One region of the Sodalis sp. C49 genome, then DNA from elsewhere that is predicted to be linked to it. Evidence: predicted binding sites of a transcription regulator. Region 1 holds the regulator's gene; each other region holds the start of a gene.

Region 1 (4,635 bases):
CGCCAATATTCGGCGTTTTTCCGCCTTCATGATAAGATAGAGGGCGGAAATCAGCAGTGGGGAAACGCTATGAATACCACCGATCAGTCTCAATTGCTCAGCCAGGCTGAACAATTATGTGAGCAACGCAACGTGCGCCTGACGCCACAGCGACTGGAAGTGTTGCGCCTGATGACACAGCAGGATGGCGCGATCAGTGCTTACGACCTGCTTGATCTGCTGCGGGCGACGGAACCGCAGGCAAAGCCGCCGACAATTTACCGCGCGCTGGATTTCCTTCTGGAACAAGGTTTTATCCATAGAGTGGAATCCACTAACAGCTTTGTTCTTTGCCACCATTTTGAGCAGCCCAGTCACACCTCCGCCTTCTTTATCTGCGATCGCTGCGGCCAGGTGACTGAACAATCAACCGAAGGCATTGAAGATATTTTGCAAAAAATGGCGCAAGCCACGGGTTTCGCCATGCGCCATAATGTCGTCGAGGCACACGGATTTTGTACCTTATGCGCCGAAGTGCAAGCTTGTGACAATCCCCAGGACTGCGGACACGATCATAGCGTAGCGATAAAGAAACGCTAGCGTCCCATTTTGGCTTTTACAAGAACCCGGGAGCAAATGACGTTTATTATGGCTGAAGTGAGATAACGCGTTTGGTTAATACATTGGAGAGGCGGCAAAACAGGGGAATGCTGATAGGATCATATAAAATAGGTGGTACGTCCTTGTACCTTTGGGTAGGAACACTTAAGGAAGCCATAACCGCACAGTGAATATGCATTAGTCATGATTTCCAAAAATCATTACCAACGATATTTGTTACGTGTTTCCCAGTCCTTTACTTCCGTTTCCGCGGCTTCTTTGCCGTAACCGTAACGTTCCTGGATCTTACCGATTAACTGATCGCGTTTACCTTCAACTACCGTCAGATCATCGTCAGTAAGCTTACCCCATTGTTCTTTCATTTTACCTTTGAACTGTTTCCAATTACCGCTGGCTTCATCTTTGTTCATCGGAGTTCTCCTTGGTTATCGGTTTCTCAGTCAACATCTGCCACTCCAGGTTTTGTTAGCGCATAGCGAGGACACGTATTGCGTCCCAAAACCTGCATGTCATAAGTTAACCCTATGTCTAAAGTATAGCAGGGGATTTGGCATAAGGTTTATTCAGCAGATGATTAGACCATATTGGCAGGGTTATAAACGCCGTATGGGCTATAAGGTGAAATAAAACAGTAGGTAGAAGGTATCAGCCCGTACATCGCTAATTGTAACTAAATATAAATACCGCTAGCGGCAGCGGACGCGCCGCAGCACTTTTATGGCGGCGAACCCGCATTCCGCGTCGCCGGTTATCCGCCATAAAATTCTCGCTGACGCGGGATAAGGGATATTCAGGATGCCATGGAGCACCGTGAGTTAAATCCAGTTGCCGTTGCGGATAACGCCGACCGCTAAACCTTCGATGGACATTTCCTGCTCGCGCAAATCGACAATAATGGGCGAAAACTCGCTGTTTTCCGGTAGCAACTCAACGATGTTACCGTGTCTTTTCAGGCGTTTTACCGTGACCTCGTCATTGATTCGCGCCACCACGACCTGACCGTTATGGGCATCCTGGGTTTTATGCACCGCCAGCAGATCGCCGTCCATGATGCCGATATCCTTCATGGACATGCCGCTGACACGCAGCAGGAAATCCGCGTGGGGCTTAAACAGATCGGGATCGATCTGGTAATGGCTTTCGATATGCTGTTCGGCCAGCAGGGGTTCTCCGGCGGCCACGCGGCCGATCAGCGGCAGGCCGGTTTCTTCTTCTATCAATAACCGGATGCCGCGCGAGGCGCCGGAAACGATTTCGATGGCGCCCTTGCGCGCCAGCGCCTTAAGGTGCTCTTCGGCGGCGTTAGGGGATTTAAATCCCAGACGATGCGCGATCTCCGCCCGGGTCGGCGGCATGCCGGTTTGCGCAAGATGATCGCGGATGAGGTCAAATACCTCTTGTTGTCTGGCGGTTAATGCTTTCATTCCGTCCCCTGTTTGTTTATACAGTCTTTCTGTGAGTATATACAGGTCCGCACCAATTGAAAACCACAAGCGTTGCAAAATGTGATAAAACCCTGCCGACGACCGGCCGCGCCGGCCATTTTAAGGAATATACCGCCATAACAGCGTTATCCACACGAACAGCGCCAAAACAATGGCCAGGGTCACCGCCGCCGAGCCCAGGTCCTTCGCCCGGCCAGAAAGCGGATGCAGCTCCGGCCCGATGCGATCCACCACCGCTTCAATAGCACTATTCACGATCTCAACGATCAGCACCAGCCATACCGAACCGATCAATAAAATCCGCGCCACGGGTTCTGGCTCCAGGTAACAGGCAAGGGCAATCGCCACCACGGCAACCACCACTTCCTGGCGAAAAGCGGCTTCATGCCGCCAGGCGGCGCGATATCCTTTTATGGAATAGCCCATGGCGTTAAAGATGCGCCGAAGTCCGTTGGTTTGGTTTGCCATAATTTTGCGCGCTAAAGAAAAATTGTGCCTATATTACCGTTTCTTCTCGTTCGCATCACCACAGATCTGTCGCGCGGTTTCTGGTATTCTTGTGGCGCAATGCTAACAAGAGGCTTCACGAAGATATGTCAGGCTGGCGTACTATTTATTATACGTTGTTGAATTTACCGCTCAGGCTACTGGTGCGGAGTAAAGCCATTCCCGCCAATCCCCGGCAAGAAGCCGGCTTGGACCCGCTGCGGCCAATGATGTATGTTTTGCCCTATAACTCCAAGACGGACCTGCTCACCCTGCGCGCGCAATGTCTGCAACTGGGGTTGTCCGATCCGCTGATACCGCTGGAGATCGACGGCGTCGTCTTGCCGCGCTACGTCTTTATCCACGATGGCCCCCGTATTTTTCGCTATTTTTCCGAAAAACTGGAATCCGTGAAGCTGTTTCACGATTATCTGGATTTACATCGCAATAATCCGCAGCTTGATGTCCAGATGGTGCCGGTATCCGTTATGTTCGGACGATCGCCCGGCCGTGAAGCGCAGCAGAACCAGCCGGCGCCCCAGTTGCGCCTCCTCAATGGTTTCCAGAAGTTTATCGCCGTCTTGTGGTTGGGGCGCGACAGCTTTGTGCGTTTTTCCCGTCCGCTGTCCATGCGCTATATGGCGACCGAGCATGGCACCGATAAAACCATCGCGCAGAAGCTGGCACGCGTCGCCATGATTCATTTTGCCCGCCAACGCCTGGTGGCTGTGGGGCCGCGGCTGCCTGTCCGCCAGGATTTATTCAATAAGCTGCTGGCGTCCAAGGCGATTGAAAAAGCCGTGGAGGACGAAGCCCGCGCTAAAAAAATCTCGACTGATAAAGCGCAGCAAAACGCCATCGAGCTGATGGAAGAAATTGCGGCGGATTTTTCCTATGAAGCCGTGCGCTTGTCGGATCGGGTATTAAGCTGGACCTGGAACCGGCTATACCAGGGCCTGCACGTGCGCAATGCCGAACGCGTCCGGCAACTGGCCGAGGACGGCCATGAGATTGTCTATGTGCCCTGTCACCGCAGCCATATGGATTATCTGCTGCTGTCCTATGTCCTGTATCATCAGGGGCTGGTGCCGCCGCATATCGCCGCCGGCATTAACCTGAACTTCTGGCCGGCGGGTCCGATTTTTCGTCGGCTGGGCGCGTTTTTTATCCGGCGTACCTTCAAGGGCAATAAACTTTACTCCACCATATTCCGCGAATATCTGGGTGAGTTATTTACCCGGGGTTATTCGGTGGAATATTTTATGGAAGGCGGGCGGTCGCGTACCGGGCGCCTGCTCGATCCCAAGACCGGCACATTGACCATGACCATCCAGGCGATGCTGCGCGGCGGCAACCGGCCTATTACGCTGGTGCCCATCTATGTCGGCTATGAACATGTTATGGAAGTGGCGACCTACGCCAAGGAATTACGGGGCGCCACCAAGGAAAAAGAAGGCTTTGTGCAGATGGTGCGCGGTTTACGTAAGTTACGCAACCTGGGACAGGGTTATGTCAATTTTGGCGAGCCGCTGTCGTTAAGCGCCTATCTTAACCAGCAGGTACCGCACTGGCGTGATTCCATCGACCCCATCGAAGCCCAGCGTCCCGGCTGGCTGGCGCCGGCGGTGGATGACATCGCCGCGAAAATCATGGTGCGCATTAATAACGCCGCGGCGGCAAACGCCATCAACCTGTGTTCCACGGTGTTGCTGGCCTCCCGCCAGCGTTCGTTAACCCGCGAGCAGCTTTTGCAGCAGTTGGCCTGCTATCTGGAACTGATGCGCAATGTGCCCTACGCCGATGACGTCACGGTGCCGGACACCACGGCGCAGGACCTGTTGGAGCATGCCCTGGCGATGAACAAATTCAGCGTCGAGCAGGATACCATTGGCGATATCATCTACCTGTCCCGCGAGCAGGCGGTACTGATGACCTATTACCGCAATAATATCCAGCATCTGTTTATCCTGCCCGCGTTGGTCGCCAGTATCATTATCGGCCATCCCGGCATCGATCGCGCGCAGCTGGCACGCCGTATCGATTTGCTTTACCCACTGATGAAAGCCGAGCTGTTCATGCGCTACGAGACGTCGCAGCTCGGCCC
Region 2 (4,635 bases), 930 kb from region 1:
TTATCGCGATAACCGCCCGGCGTATCCGGCCATCGCCATTTCCGATCCCAGCCACCTGTCCTGCGTCAGCAATGATTTTGGCTACGACTTTGTCTTTTCACGTTACGTGGAAGCGCTGGGTAATAAAGGCGATGTCCTGCTGGGCATCTCCACGTCCGGCAATTCGGCCAATATCATCCGCGCCGTGGCGGCGGCCCGCGCCAAAGGCATGAAAGTCATCGTGCTCACCGGCAAGGACGGCGGCAAGATGGCCGGCACCGCCGACGTGGAAATCCGTGTGCCGCATTTCGGTTATGCCGATCGTATTCAGGAAATCCATATCAAGGCGATCCATATCCTGATCCAACTGATTGAAAAAGAGATGGCGGCGGGCGCGTAATTACGGCGTTCAGACGCCCTGGCATAGGAGACGGGTCATGTGCGAACTGCTCGGGATGAGTGCCAATGTACCGACGGACATTTGCTTCAGCTTTACCGGGTTAGTACAACGCGGCGGCCGTACGGGGCCGCACAAGGATGGCTGGGGTATCACCTTTTACGAGGGCATGGGCTGCCGGACCTTCAAGGATCCGTTGCCGAGTTTCAATTCGCCTATCGCCCGGCTGGTGCAGGATTATCCGATTAAATCCTGCGCGGTGGTGTCGCATATCCGCCAGGCCAACCGCGGCAAGGTGTCGTTGGAAAATACCCATCCGTTTACCCGCGAGCTGTGGGGACGCAACTGGACCTTCGCCCATAACGGCCAGCTGCGGGGGTTTCGCCAGTTGGATACCGGCTGTTATCGCCCGGTGGGGAAAACCGACAGCGAATATGCCTTTTGCTGGCTGCTGGCCCGGCTGGCGGCGCGCTATCCGCGCACGCCGGCTAACTGGCCGGCGGTATTTCGCTATATTGCGGTGCTTGCGGGCGAGCTGCGGCAAAAGGGCATCTTCAATATGTTGCTGTCGGACGGCCGTTTTGTGATGGGGTATTGTTCCACCAATCTGTATTGGATCACCCGGCGGGCGCCGTTTGGCAAGGCGACATTGCTTGACCAGGATGTGGAGATCGATTTCCAGCAGCAGACCACGCCAAACGACGTGGTCACCGTTATCGCCACGCAGCCGCTGACGGGGAATGAAACCTGGCACAAGATTGCGCCAGGGGAGAGCGTATTATTTCGTTTCGGAGAGCGCGAACTGTGAAATCACCGGGGTGCCGCTGTTTAACTGCAGCGGCGCGTTGATGGTGTATTGACCGTTGACGACCGCCACCGCCGGCGGCTGGTGGTAGCGGGCAAAATAGGCATAACCCGGTTCAAGTGAACGCCAGAAAGGATAATACGTCGAAAAACGGTGGCGCTGCAGGTTTGCCTCGGTCATCCGGAACGGGAAAATATGGATATTGACCTGGGCCTGTCCGTTTTGCAACGCGGCTTCCACATAATGATAAATTTCGGCGATATATCCATCGGTCATGGCATAACAGCCAATAGAGCGGCAGTCGCCATGGATCATTAGCATCGCGCCGGAATAGCCTTGCGATTGATCGTAGGCGTTGGGAAAACCGATATTTATCGCCCGATAATAATGACTGTTCGGATTTAGGTTACGGTTGGTAATTGAATAAAACCCTTCCGGGCTTTTAAAATCCCCTTCCCGGCGTTTCGGACCCAGGCCGCCGGAGAAATTACAAATGCGGTAGCTGCCCAGCATGCGGTATTCATTACCCATTTTGGCATACAGTTCAAGCGTTCGTTCTTCTTTGAAGATCTGAATAAAAACCGGTGAGCCTAATAGTTGTGCCTTTAATTCTTTCGATACCTGCGTCTGCGCCTGCTCACTGGCATAACTGACGGACGTCATGGCCGGTATACAAAACAATATCGCAAACAACAGTGCGATTTTGCCCATTATCATTCCTGCGTAGTCAAAATAATAAAGATGCCGGGCAACGGGGCGTTGTCGGCGGACCCTTTAAAAAACGGCAAGTAAAACAACTTAAACAGCGACAAGATATCACTGCCTGTATATTTATCAAGATACGTTTTGTATAAATTCGTCGCCTTACTGTATACTTGTACAGTTAAGGGGGATAAATGCGTAAAATCATACATGTCGATATGGATTGCTTCTTCGCGGCGGTGGAAATGCGCGACGATCCGACTTTACGCGATATCCCCATCGCCATCGGCGGCCGGGCGGACCGGCGCGGGGTCATCAGCACCGCTAATTATCCGGCCCGGGTATTCGGCGTGCATAGCGCCATGTCGACCGCCATGGCGCTGAAACTCTGCCCGCATTTAAAACTGCTGCCCGGGCGCATGGCGGCCTACAAAGAAGCCTCGGAACATATCCGGCATATATTCAGCCAGTATACGCCGCTGATTGAACCGCTGTCGCTGGACGAAGCTTTCCTGGATGTGACGGACAGCCATCATCACAGCGGATCGGCTACGCTGATGGCCCAGGCCATCCGCCGCCAGATTGCCGACGAGCTGAACCTTACCGCCTCGGCGGGCGTGGCGCCGGTAAAATTCTTAGCCAAGATTGCTTCGGACCTGAATAAGCCCAACGGACAGTATGTGATTACTCCCGGGGACGTGCCGGCTTTTCTGGCGCAGTTGCCGTTAGGCAAAATACCCGGCGTGGGTAAAGTCACCGCCAAAAAACTCGCCGACATGGGCTTAACGACCTGCCTGGATGTACAACGCTGTGACCTGGCGACGCTGCTGCGGCAGTTTGGTAAATTCGGCCGGGTGATCTGGGAGCGTTCACAGGGTATCGACGAACGGGAGGTCTCGTCCGATCGCCTGCGCAAATCCGTCGGCGTCGAGCGCACGCTGGCGGAAGATATCGTCGCCTGGGTGGAGTGCGAGGCCATTATCGAACAGCTTTATCCGGAACTGGAGCGACGCCTTGGCCGGGTCAGGCCGGATCTGCATATCGCCCGGCAGGGAATTAAGCTGAAGTTCGCCGATTTCCAGCAGACCACCCAGGAGCATGTCTGGCCGAAGCTGAACAAAGAGGATTTGCTGCATATTGCGCGGCAGGCCTGGGAGCAGCGGCGCGGCGATCGCGGCGTGCGGCTGGTGGGGCTGCATGTGACGTTATTGGATCCACAAATCGAGCGTCAGCTCATGCTTAATTGGGAAGACGATTTGCGCCACCGGCCTCTTTCCTGAGGCGCGGGGGCGTTACGCTTTAGTGCTTTTCAGGAATGGCTTTCAGCAGCGCGGTAAGCAATATCCAGTATTGGCCGACGCTTTTAATATGCACCTGTTCATCCGGGGAGTGCGGTCCTGTAATGGTCGGTCCGATGGACACCATATCCATGCGCGGATAGGGTTTTTTAAACAGACCGCATTCAAGACCGGCGTGGATCACCTGGATATTGGGGGTTTTGTTAAACAGCTTCTGGTAGGTCTCGCGCACCAGATGCATCACCGGCGAATTGGCGTCCGGTTTCCAGCCCGGGTAGCTGCCCTTGGCGGCGGTTTCGGCGCCGGCCAACTGGCCCAGGGCGGTGAGCGTGCCCACCACCTCTTCCTTGCCGCTGTCGATAAGCGAGCGGATCAGGCAGCGAATCATCGCTTGATCCGTCGCCATCGAGACCACGCCGACGTTCAGCGAGGTTTCCACCACGCCTTTGACGTCGTCGCTCATGCGGATCACGCCGTTGGGCGTGGCGTTAAGCAGGGCGATAAACCGATCGCCGCAGGCTTTGGTCAGCGCCTGCGCGTCCGACGTCGCCGGCTCAATCTCAATCGCCAGTTTCTTTTCCACCGCCGCCAGTTCGGCCTTGATGACCGCCAGGTATTCCTGCGCCAGGGCGTTCAGGCTCTCGGCGTTTTCCTGCGGCAGGGCGAGGGTGGCAAAGGCCTCGCGCGGAATGGCGTTACGCAGCGTGCCGCCGTTAAGATCCAGCAGGCGGATATCAAGCTTTTGCGCGTGCCGGGACAGGAAACGGGCCAGCAGTTTATTGGCGTTGCCCAGTCCCAGGTGGATATCGCCGCCGGAATGGCCGCCTTTCAGTCCTTTAACGGTCAGCTTGAGGATCTGGTAGCCGGCCGGCACCGCCTCGCGCTCAAGGGGCAGGACGGTTTTAAAATCAACCCCGCCGGCGCAGCCCATATAGATTTCGCCTTCTTCCTCGGAATCGGTATTGATCAGGATCTCGGCCTGCAGCCAGCCCGGCTGTAAACCAAAGGCGCCCGCCATGCCGGTTTCCTCGGTCATGGTCAGCAACACTTCCAGCGGGCCGTGCTGCACACTGTCGTCGGCCAGCACCGCCAGCGCGGAGGCCATGCCGATACCGTTATCGGCGCCGAGCGTGGTGCCGCGCGCCTTGACCCAGTCGCCGTCGACATAAGGCTGGATGGGATCGGTGGTAAAATCATGGATGGTATCGCTGTTTTTCTGCGGCACCATATCCAGATGCGCCTGCAGCACCACCGGCTGGCGTTTCTCATACCCCGGCGTGGCGGGCTTGCGCAGCAGGACATTGCCGACCGCGTCGCGCTCCCCATGCAAGCCTTTTTCCTGCGCCCAGCGCAGGATATGGGTAGCCAGCGCTTCTTCATGATAAGAGGGATGGGGAATGGAGCAGATCTTGGCGAATATCTGCCATAACGGCTGAGGTGAAAGTTGAGTCAGT
Region 3 (4,635 bases), 440 kb from region 1:
GCCCCTTGGCCTCGTTAAACTGCGGCGCGCCGTAGGGACAGGCCATATGACAATAGCGGCAGCCGATACAAATGTCCTCGTTGACTACCACAAAGCCGTCTTCGCCTTTGTGCATGGCGCCGCTCGGGCACACTTTGACGCAGGCGGGATCCTCGCAATGATTACAGGCGATGGACAGGTAATAAGCGAACACATCCTGGCGATAGCCGGCGCCGTCCGCCTGCCAGGTGCCGCCGGCATACTCATAGATGCGGCGGAAACTGACATCCGGCCCCAGGTTCTTGTAATCCTTGCAGGCCAGCTCGCAGGTCTTGCAGCCGGTGCAGCGACTCGAATCAATATAAAAACCGTATTGCGTGCTCATTCACTACACCTTTTCGATCTGTATCAGGTTGGTATGCTGCGGATTGCCCTTGGCCAGCGGCGATGGACGCTGCGTGGTCAGGGTATTGATGCAGCCGCCGTGATCGATTTTATCCCCGGCCATATCGGCCTGATGCCAGGCGCCCTGGCTGACGGCCGTCACGCCGGGCAGGATGCGCGGCGTTACCTTGGCGTCGATCCTGATCTCGCCCCGGTCGTTAAAGACCCGCACCTTATCGCCGTTGCGAATGCCCCGGCTTTCGGCGTCGATAGGATTGATCCACACCTCCTGCGGACAGGCGGCCCGCAGCACGTCGATATTGCCGTAGCTGGAGTGGGTGCGCGCCTTATAGTGGAAACCGGCCATCTGCAGCGGAAAACGCGCGCGCAGCGGATCGTCCCAGCCCTCGAAGGTGGGGACATACCGGGGCAGCGGACTGATGCTTTCATCCGCCTGCAGTTGCCAGGTGGCGGCCAGCTGCGCCAATGCCGCCGAATAGATTTCAATTTTGCCGGAAGGGGTTTTCAGCGGATTGGCCGCCGGGTCCGCGCGGAATTTACGGTAGGCGACAAAGTGGCCGTCGGGATCCTGGCGTTTATAGATGCCTTGGGCTTTTAACTGCTCATAGGACGGCAGTTGCGGGTCCTTGGCCAGCATCTTGGCATATAAAAATTGCAGCCATTCGGACTGGGTGCGCCCTTCGGTAAATTTTTGCGCCACATCCGCGCCGAGGCGCCGCGCGATATCGCTGGTGATCTGGTAAATCGAGCGGCGCTCGAATTTTGCCGAGGTGGCGGGCTGGCCGAAAATCAGATACCCCATATTGGCGGCGTAATCGTTGGGGACGATATCCTCCTGTTCGGTGGTCATCAGGTCCGGCAACAGGATGTCGGCGTATTTCGCCGATGAGGTCATAAAGTTTTCAATCACCACGATCATTTCGCAATCGCGCTCGTTTTTCAGGACTTCATGGGTGCGATTGATATCCGAATGCTGGTTGACCAGGGTATTGCCGGCATAGTTCCAGATAAATTTAATCGGCACGTCGAGCCGGTCCTTGCCTTTTATGCCGTCTTTTAACGCCGTCATTTCCTTGCCGCGTGAGATGGCGTCGGTCCATAAAAATACCGGGATCTGGGTTTTCACCGGATTGGTCAATACCGGCAGCCGTTCGATGGTAATGGTGTAGGTGGACTCGCGGGCGCCGCTGTTGCCGCCGTTAATGCCCACGTTGCCGGTGAGGATCGGCAGCATGGCGATGGCGCGCGCGGTCTGCTCGCCGTTGGCCTGGCGCTGCGGCCCCCAGCCCTGGCAAATATAAGCCGGTTTGGTCGCGCCGATTTCACGCGCCAGCTTGATGATCCGATCGCGGGGGATACTGGTGATCCTCTCCGCCCACTCCGGCGTCTTGGCGATGCCGTCGTCGCCCTGGCCGAGGATATAGGCTTTGTAGTGGCCGTTGGCCGGCGCGCCGGCCGGCAGGGTTTTTTCGTCGTAACCGACGCAGTAGGTATCCAGAAACGCCTGATCCACCAGATTTTCACTGATCAATACCCAGGCGATCGCCGACACCAGCGCCGCGTCGGTGCCGGGGCGAATGGGGATCCATTCATCCTCGCGCCCGGCGGCGGTATCGGTATAGCGCGGATCGATAACGATCATGCGCGCGTTGGAGCGCTCGCGCGCCTGCTCAAGATGGTAGGTAATGCCGGCGCCGCTCATGCGGGTTTCCGCCGGGTTGTTGCCGAACATCACCACCAGTTTGGTATTAACGATATCCGAGGTGCTGTTGCCCTCGTTGCTGCCGTAGGTGTAGGGCATGGCGGCATTGATCTGGGCGGTGCTATAGGTACCGTACTGATTGAGGTAGCCGCCGTAGCAGTTCATCAGGCGGGTGATAAGCGAGCCCGACGGTGACGAGCGGGCGAAATTGGCGCCGGTGGCGCCGGAGGAATAATTGATATACACCGCTTCGTTGCCGTAATCCTTGACGATACGCTTGAGATTATCAGCGATGGCGTCCAGCGCTTCATCCCAGCTGATGCGCTGGAATTTGCCTTCGCCGCGTTCGCCCACGCGCTTCATCGGATATTTCAGCCGTTCCGGATGGTTCATCCGCCGGCGCATGGAGCGGCCGCGCAGGCAGGCGCGCACCTGATGATCGCCGTATTCATCCTGGCCGGTGTTATCGGTTTCCACCCAATACACCTCGTCGTCGCGCACATGCAGCCTGAGCGCGCAGCGGCTGCCGCAATTAACCGAACACATGCTCCAGACCACCTTATCGGCCGTTCCCGCGGTCGTTGCCGGGGTAACGGCCGCCCGGGCGAACAGGAAAGGGAGCTGCAGCGCGCTGCTGGCCAACAGCAATCCCCCGGTCGCCACGCCGCCTTTCACCAGGCTGCGCCGGCTGATGGCGGCTTCGCCAAGCAGGGTTAATGTCTTGTTCTTCATCTCTCACCCGTCACATTGCACACACAAAGCGTTGCAGCCCGCAATCCTATAAAGCCTGATAGTTACTGGGGTTACAATTCATGGGAGCATAATGCGCGAAAAACAGGCGGAAAAACTTGTTCCCGAACAAAGTCGCATAACAAAAAGGGTTTTTAAGAACCAAAAGTATGAGTTATGTCTCGTTTTATCATACAAATATGCGGCGCCAGGCCGGCGCATGGGCGCCAGCCACGCGTGATCTTAAATCCAATGATTATCAGCCGTTTGTCGCCGCCGTGGTTTTTCCAGCTTCACATGTTCCCCCGGTCGCATCTATACTGTATGTAAATACAGTATATGGAGTGGCCGTTATGAAGATTTATCCCGCGGCGTTGGGCATCGGCGTACCGCTGCCGTTTTTTGGCGATAAAGTCGCTGCGGGGTTCCCCAGCCCGGCGCAGGATTATGTTGAACATCGCCTGGATATCAACGCCATCTGCGTGCGCCATCCGGCCAGCACCTATTTTGTCCGCGCCACGGGTGAATCGATGATTGAGGGCAATATCCGTGAAGGGGATATCCTGGTGGTGGACAGCGCCCTTAAACCCGACCACGGCAATATTGTTATCGCCTCCGTCGACGGCGGCTTTACCGTGAAACGCCTGCAGCTTCATCCCCGCGCGCGGCTGATGCCGATGAATCCCGCCTTCGCGCCCATTCCCATTACCGAAGACAGCCAGGTGGAAATCTTCGGCGTGGTGACGTTTATCATCTACGCGGCGCTGTAGCCATGTACGCGCTGGTGGATATCAATTCGTTCTACGCTTCGTGTGAAACCGTATTCCGGCCGGAATTGCGCGGGCGCCCGGTGGTGGTGCTGAGCAACAACGACGGCTGCGTTATCGCCCGTTCCGCCGCCGCCAAACGCCTTGGCGTTGCTATGGCCGCGCCCTATTTCAAGATTCGCCGGCTGCTTGAACAACATGGCGTGGCGGTGTTTTCCAGCAACTATGCCCTGTATGCCGATATGTCGCATCGGGTGATGACCCTGCTGGAGGACATGGCGCCGGCGGTTGAGATCTACAGTATCGACGAGGCCTTTCTCAATCTCACCGGCGTCGGCCATTGCAGGGCGCTGGAACAGTTTGGCCGCGAGGTACAGCAAACCCTGTTGCAGTGCACGCATCTGCATTCGGGGGTGGGTATTGCGCCCAGTAAAACGCTGGCAAAGCTTGCCAACCACGCCGCCAAGCAGTGGAGCAAAACCGGCGGCGTGGTGGATCTGTCCTCGCCGCTGCGCCAGCGTAAGCTGATGGCGCTGATGCCGGTGGAGGAGGTGTGGGGCATAGGACGCCGGCTGGGCAAAACGCTGCGGGCGATGGGGATCGGCACGGCGCTGCAACTGGCGGATTCCCATCCGGCGTTTATCCGTAATAATTTCAGCGTGGTGCTGGAGCGCACGGTGCGTGAGCTGCGCGGCGAACCCTGCCTGGAGGTGGAGGAAATGCCGGCGGTGAAGCAGCAGATTATCTGCAGCCGCAGCTTCAGTTCCCGTATCACCCGTTACCAGGATATGCGCGAGGCGGTATGCAGTTATGCCGCGCGCGCGGCGGAAAAACTGCGCGGGGAAAACCAGTTTTGCCGGCAGGTCGCGGTCTTTGTGCGCACCAGTCCGCACGCGGCCGGCGAAATCTATTACGCCAACCAGGCCACCGGCCGCATTCCCGTCCCGACCAACGATTCCCGGGATATCATCGCCCAGGCGACGGCCTGCCTGGATAGCCTGTGGCTGGACGATCGGCGTTATCTGAAGGCCGGCGTCGTGCTGGGCGATTTTT

Evidence for each region. Region 1 encodes LexA, which represses DNA repair genes until DNA is damaged. Its sites were predicted from a motif close to TNCTGTATGTACATACAGNA; they were not measured.
Region 2: dinB (DNA polymerase IV) is a predicted target of LexA. The motif match lies at 2,047-2,066, and genes of this name have one in related genera.
Region 3: umuD (translesion error-prone DNA polymerase V autoproteolytic subunit) is a predicted target of LexA. The motif match lies at 3,134-3,153, and genes of this name have one in related genera.

Annotation. Positions count from the first base shown of each region.
Region 1 covers NZ_CP163303.1:3,343,725-3,348,359, forward strand. Annotated here, with positions in the region: gene zur (zinc uptake transcriptional repressor Zur) at 70-579, shown strand; gene ABUK12_RS15030 (CsbD family protein) at 801-1,010, opposite strand; gene lexA (transcriptional repressor LexA) at 1,416-2,024, opposite strand; gene ABUK12_RS15040 (diacylglycerol kinase) at 2,145-2,513, opposite strand; gene plsB (glycerol-3-phosphate 1-O-acyltransferase PlsB) at 2,639-4,635, shown strand, end outside.
Region 2 covers NZ_CP163303.1:2,409,325-2,413,959, reverse strand. Annotated here, with positions in the region: gene lpcA (D-sedoheptulose 7-phosphate isomerase) at 1-379, shown strand, start outside; gene ABUK12_RS10930 (class II glutamine amidotransferase) at 417-1,184, shown strand; gene dpaA (peptidoglycan meso-diaminopimelic acid protein amidase) at 1,155-1,892, opposite strand; gene dinB (DNA polymerase IV) at 2,078-3,163, shown strand; gene pepD (beta-Ala-His dipeptidase) at 3,183-4,635, opposite strand, start outside.
Region 3 covers NZ_CP163303.1:2,899,202-2,903,836, reverse strand. Annotated here, with positions in the region: gene ABUK12_RS13160 (DMSO/selenate family reductase complex B subunit) at 1-364, opposite strand, end outside; gene ABUK12_RS13155 (DmsA/YnfE/YnfF family dimethyl sulfoxide reductase) at 368-2,818, opposite strand; gene umuD (translesion error-prone DNA polymerase V autoproteolytic subunit) at 3,169-3,585, shown strand; gene umuC (translesion error-prone DNA polymerase V subunit UmuC) at 3,588-4,635, shown strand, end outside.